Flammeovirga agarivorans: one gene and its partner. The protein of the gene in region 1 interacts with the protein of each later gene in a pairwise test. Links are inferred from orthologs where the notes say so. Each region holds a gene or a part of one and is shown on either strand. Other genes may lie near its edges.

Evidence for each region.
Region 2: the proteins of tpiA (region 1) and pepT interact in binary tests that used the Escherichia coli proteins (3 or more experiments, as listed by UniProt). The link is inferred for Flammeovirga agarivorans from one-to-one orthologs.

Annotation. Positions count from the first base shown.
Region 1 is NZ_JABAIL010000014.1:48,463-51,652, forward strand. The notes cover bases 97-2,945. They hold tpiA (triose-phosphate isomerase), read right to left. Parts: upstream 1,978-2,945; coding sequence 1,216-1,977; downstream 97-1,215. Other genes in these bases: HGP29_RS25960 (alpha/beta hydrolase), read left to right, coding at 97-263; HGP29_RS25965 (hypothetical protein), read right to left, coding at 260-1,075. In the rest of the region: more of HGP29_RS25960, read left to right, coding at 1-96. UniProt on the Escherichia coli protein: Involved in the gluconeogenesis. Catalyzes stereospecifically the conversion of dihydroxyacetone phosphate (DHAP) to D-glyceraldehyde-3-phosphate (G3P).
Region 2 is NZ_JABAIL010000001.1:277,122-280,250, forward strand. Bases 336-3,123 are described here. They hold pepT (peptidase T), read left to right. Parts: upstream 336-1,010; coding sequence 1,011-2,237; downstream 2,238-3,123. Other genes in these bases: fabG (3-oxoacyl-[acyl-carrier-protein] reductase), read right to left, coding at 336-807; HGP29_RS01225 (hypothetical protein), read right to left, coding at 2,290-2,547; HGP29_RS01230 (AAA family ATPase), read left to right, coding at 2,702-3,085; HGP29_RS01235 (DcaP family trimeric outer membrane transporter), read right to left, coding at 3,099-3,123. In the rest of the region: HGP29_RS01210 (porin family protein), read left to right, coding at 1-7; more of fabG, read right to left, coding at 61-335; more of HGP29_RS01235, read right to left, coding at 3,124-3,129. UniProt on the Escherichia coli protein: Cleaves the N-terminal amino acid of tripeptides.

The DNA of each region.
Region 1 (3,190 bases):
ATATCCAAAGGGAATCGTTAAAAGCAATGATAGAAATGCTTATTCGAGACTTTAATATTGAACCTAAAAAAGTAACCTGCCCAATGCATCACATTGGTTTCAAAGATGATAAAATTATTTTTCCGGAGGATGTAATTAAAACTGCATCATTCTACCAACAGGAGTACAAGATTTTCGATAACATGGCTCATGCTTTTATGTTTGAACCAAATTGGGAAATTGTTGGGAAATATATTTCAGACTGGATGACAAAGAATCATTAATTTTCTGCATTATAAAATGCAACTACCCTTCTTAGTCCTTCCTTAGATCTTAAAGGAACTTCTAACGTTCGAATATATTCTTTCACCTCTTCTTCTCTCCCGATAAATAACTTATATAATTCTTTCTTTTTGGTATCTACTGGTATTATTTCTCCAGTTATAGATAAGAAATACAACCTTTCTTTAAGCTGATAAGAATAAAAGACAGTTTCATTGTTATCATGTACATTCGTAAATCGGTTACGTTCCATCTTTGCCCTATCATTATCAAATGTATTGTATTTATGAGCTGACTTTAAAAGGAAAGGATAAGACAACAAACCTAGTTTACCACTGCCTCCTTCTACTAATTCATAAATTCCAGTAGCAGGAATTCCTTCTCTTGTGTACTTATAGACATTAATAAAATGATATTCTGATGTGGTCACTAAATTGGGTTTACTTTCATCTACATAAGTGATATCAAATTTCTCTACTTCACTCACTTCCACCACATTTACAGAGGTATCTTGCATTTCTAAACCACCATATAAAGTAGTAGTTTCAATCTCCATCATTTCCAATTGGTCATGTTGAAGGTCAAATAATAAGGGAATATCTCTTTTTATAGCACCATTTTTTAACCATACAGATCCTTGCATCCAATCATTAAAATAAAATACCATGCTATCTCTAGTCATGTTATTTTGAGCTTCAATATTCTTCTGAGCTTCGGACAGTAATGTTTTTTTCTTCTTTTTGGTTTTCTCCTGTGCAGTCACTGTTGAAAATAAAGAAGTAAGTAAGAGTAATATAAGTGCATATTTGGACATAGAAATGTTTAGTTTTTTATTGAAGTAGAGACATTAAAGTTGTTAGTATTAAAAATACCAAAAAATGAATACAAAAAAAAGACTGCTCTACGAATAGAACAGTCTTTATAAACTCTATATTTTCTAAGTTTACTAACGAATTAGTAAGACTTGCTGATATCGATAAAGTCTCTTGATACTAATGAAGCACCACCAATTAAACCACCGTCAACGTCTGGTTGAGCGAATAATTCTTGAGCGTTGCTTGGCTTAGCAGAACCACCATATAAGATTGAAGTAGCATCAGCAACTTCTTGACCATATTTAGCAGCAATCATATCACGGATATCTTTGTGCATTTCTTGTGCTTGTGCAGATGTAGCTGTTTTACCAGTACCGATAGCCCAAACTGGCTCGTATGCTAAAACTACTTTACCGAAGTCCTCAGCAGAAAGGTGGAATAAACCTTCTGATAATTGCTTCTCTACTACAGCTTTTTGAGTACCAGCCTCACGCTCTTCTAATACTTCACCAAAACAGAAGATTGGCTTCATACCGTTAGCAATAACTGCATCAGTTTTTGTTGCTAACATAGCATTAGACTCACCAAAATATTCACGACGCTCAGAGTGACCTAAGATTACGTAATCAATACCATAAGATGCTAATTGAGCAGCAGAAATTTCTCCTGTATAAGCTCCTTTTGGCTCTGTGTAACAGTTTTGAGCACCAACAAATACATTCGCAGAATTACCAACGATTGATTTTACTTTGCTCAAGTGGATAAATGGAGTACACATAATAACAGTAACATCTGAAGGTGTTTCATCTTTAGCCATGTTTGCTACTTCAGAAGCTAATACTTCAGCATCTTCTTTAAGAAGATTCATTTTCCAGTTACCTGCTACGATCTTTTGTCTCATAGTTCTATTTTTTTTGAATGTATGTGATTTTAAGTTCGGTGCGAATATACGTAGCTGATTGTGGTTTCAAAATGAGTTTCGTCATACTGTTGAAGTAAGTTAGAAACAATTTACACAATTGAATATTCTATTTTTCCAAAATTTGGAAAATGAGTTTCATAATGAAACTGAAAGAAAGTGTGCCAAAACCAAAAAACCGCTCTAACTGGTCATTAACAGGCATTTACACAAAAAACGTTGTTATGGCACAGTTGATGTCTTAAAGATAGTGGGTAAAGAATCATAGGTTAGTCACCTATTGTATGGCATGATACACCAGTAACATTAACCAGCTGTGGAAAGACACTTGAATATTTTCAAGTGTTTTTTTTTGCTCACTTTTTTATAAAGTAGCTTTCAAACAAGGAAAATTTATATTATATTTACAAATATTACAAAACAGCTACTTTTTTAAGACATAATACTTAACCTAAATTTTTTCTATTACTCTAATTCTTACACATTAGAATATTTTTTTATCTATGTAATCTTCTACTGTCATTTTTTTGGCTTTTATGCTGTTTTGAAACAAAAAAAGGCATCCAATATGGATACCTCTTTCACTATAATAATCTAACTACTGTCTATACTATTGTTATCATTCTATCTACATCTTATATAACGGTTAGTTTTATCTACAAATCATCAGATTATTATCGTATTCTATCAAATTTTGATTTTCATTATTTTAACAGACACAAAAAAAGGCACCCAATATGGATACCTCTTTCTACTATATAATCTAACTACTGTCTATACTACTGTTATCATTCTATCTACACATTTATAAACGAAACAAATAAATCACTTACTTTCAGTATTTTACTTTAAAATATCACAATCTGATTTTTATATTTTTCAACAAATAAAAAAGGCATCCAAAATGGACGCCTCTTTCACTATAATAATCTAACTACTGTCTATACTACTGTTATCATTCTATCTACATATTTATAAACGAAACAAGTAAACCACCTACTTTCAGTATTTTACTTTAAAATATCACAATCTGATTTTTATATTTTTCAACAAATAAAAAAGGCATCCAAAATGGACGCCTCTTTCACTATAATAATCTAACTACTGTCTATACTACTGTTATCATTCTATCTACATATTTATAAACGATAGTTGATTAAAATAATATTGACAGATTACTATTATTTAATATCAT
Region 2 (3,129 bases), on another replicon or contig:
TAAATAAAAAAAGGCTGTCTTTTTTACGAGACAGCCTTTTTTGCTATATAAAAATAAAGATTAACTCTTCATTGCACCAGTCAACTGAATAGTTTGTCTAGTGATATACGTAGACATATCAGAAGCTAAGAATACGCAAAGATCTGCAACTTCCTCTGGCTTACCACCTCTTTTCATAGGGATATCAGCCAACCATTCGTCTTTAATTTTTTGATCTAAAGTAGCTGTCATTTCAGTTTCGATGAAACCTGGAGCAACAGCATTAACACGAATATTACGAGGAGCCAATTCTTTAGCTACCGACTGTGTGAAACCAATAATACCTGCTTTTGATGCAGCATAGTTTGCTTGACCAGCATTACCATAAACACCAACAACAGAACTCATATTAATGATTGAACCGCTACGTTGCTTTAAGAAAGTTCTAGTAGCTGCTTTAGTCATATTGAATACAGAGTTTAAGTTAACTCTGATTACATCATTGAATTGTTCTTCAGACATACGCATTAAAAGTGTATCTCTTGTAATACCTGCGTTGTTGATAAGCGCATCCAATGAATCGAAATCTGATGTGAAATCAGCAATTAATTTTTCAGCCGCTTCCATTTGAGATGCATCTGAACGGTAACCTCTAGCTTTGATGCCATAAGCCTCAAGCTCAGCTACTAATGCCTCACCTTTTTCTACACTTGAAAGGTAAGTGAAGCCTATATTTGCGCCATGCTCCGCGCAACGAATTGCGATTGCGCGTCCAATACCCTTAGACGCACCAGTAATCAAAACGTTTTTGCCTTCTAGCAGTTTCATGGTGTGTGTTTCTAGTTTATAGAATTAATTCAGTCCGCAAGATACAAAAAAGATATAATGAACAAGTTTTATTACCATTTATCATACGATTAATTACACTTTTTTTCCTGTTTTTAGAACAATGACATTTTCTAACAACTAAAACGAACAAGTATTCACTTTGAATTGTATCTTTGGTGCGGTAAAAATGAAATATTACTTCCATGGAAAAATTATTAGAGAGATTCTTAAGATACGTAAAAATTGATACTGAATCTGTTCCAGGTGTGGAGCAAATTCCGAGTACAAAAAAACAGTTTGACTTAGCGAATTTGTTGGTTGAGGAATTGAAAGAAATAGGTTTAGAAGAGGTAACTATCGATGAGAATTGCTATGTGATGGCAACTTTACCATCGAACGTAGATAAAGAAGTTCCTACCATTGGTTTTGTAGCCCATGTAGACACAACTCCCGATCTTACAGGTAAAAATGTAAACCCTCAGGTATGGGAAAATTACGATGGAGAAGATATCGTTTTAAATAAAGAAAAAGGTATCGTTTTATCTACTGAAGAATTTCCAGAAATCAAGCAATATGTAGGTCAGACGATTGTTACCACTGATGGTACAACGCTTTTAGGAGCTGATGATAAAGCAGGTGTAGCTGAAATCATGACAGCCATGGATTACTTGGTGAAAAATCCTGAAATAAAGCATGGTAAAATCAGAATTTGCTTTACTCCAGATGAGGAAGTAGGTAAAGGTGCTGATCTATTTGATGTTGATAAATTCGGTGCAGAATGGGCTTACACTATGGACGGTGGTCCAATGGGTGAGTTTGAATATGAAAACTTTAATGCAGCATATGCAGAGGTGACTTTCAGAGGGCAAAATGTACACCCAGGTACTGCAAAAGGTAAGATGGTGAACTCAATGAATATTGCTGCTAAGTTTGCAACAAAATTTCCAGATAGTGAAACACCAGAAACGACTGAAAAGTATGAGGGTTTCTATCACTTATTAACGATGACAGGTAGTGTAGAAGAATCGAAACTTCAATACATTATCAGAGATCATGATAGAACAATTTTTGAGGCAAGAAAAGACCATATGAAAGCACTTGTCGGTACATTCAGAAATGAATACGGTATGAATAGTGTTGAATTGAATATGGTAGATCAATATTACAATATGAAAGAAAAGGTAGAGCCTAACATGCATATTGTAGATCTTGCATTAGATGCAATGAAAGCCTTGGATATTGAGCCTGATGTGAAAGCTATTAGAGGCGGGACTGACGGTGCTCGTTTATCATTTATGGGATTGCCTTGTCCTAATATTTTTGCAGGTGGACATAACATGCATGCCCGTTATGAGTATGTTCCTGTTCCAACAATGGAAGCAGCAACGAAAGTAATTGTAAAAATTGCTGAGTTGGTAGCAACGAAGTAAAAGATATAATCAATCTTAAAACTACCTTTTTAATAGTATTGAAAAGGTAGTTTTATTTTAAGAACTTTTTCCAATCTATTTTAGGACAAAACGGTATTAGTTTGTCGTATTCAATGATCGATTCAATCTCGTTTTCTAATAAGTTATCTGTTTTATATTGTACCTGAATATAAGTCCCATCGTAATTGTATAGTTCATATTTTTTTCCTAATTGATTCATGGTACTCAGCAGGTCGGAAAAGTATTGTACAATCTCAGCCTTCTGTATCAGCGAGAGTTTATTGAAAGTGATGTGCTGGAGGTTGATCATATTTAAAAAGTATAGGTATTCGATTAAATTTGGTTCTGGGGTTGTCGTGATTAGAGAAATCAAATAAAACAGAAATAACTGTCCATCAATATTCTCCAATTAAAGTTAAAGGTTATATTGATAAATAGTAAGAATTCAATGTTATTTTTTAGTTATGGGAAGATTACTACTATTGAGAGGATTACCGGGTTCAGGTAAAACAACATTAGCGGAATCCTTAGGAGGTTCTATTGAAGCAGATGATTTTATGTTGAATGAGAAAGGAGAATACGAGTTCAACCCATCTCAGCTCAGTAATGCACATAAAAAGTGTAAGGAAATGACAGAGTACTGTATGCGAAGAGGACAAGAGTTAGTGATTGTTTCGAATACTTTTACAACTGAGGATGAAATGATTCCGTATTTCGAATTAGCAGAAAAGTACCAATATATCGTTAGTACACTGATTGTCGAAAACAGACATGGTAGTCGATCTACACATAACGTCCCTCGTCAAAAAATGGATGAAATGGCCAAGAGATTTGATATACTTTTATAGTAATATAGCTCTCTTAAATATCATATCTTACATAAAATTGAAAT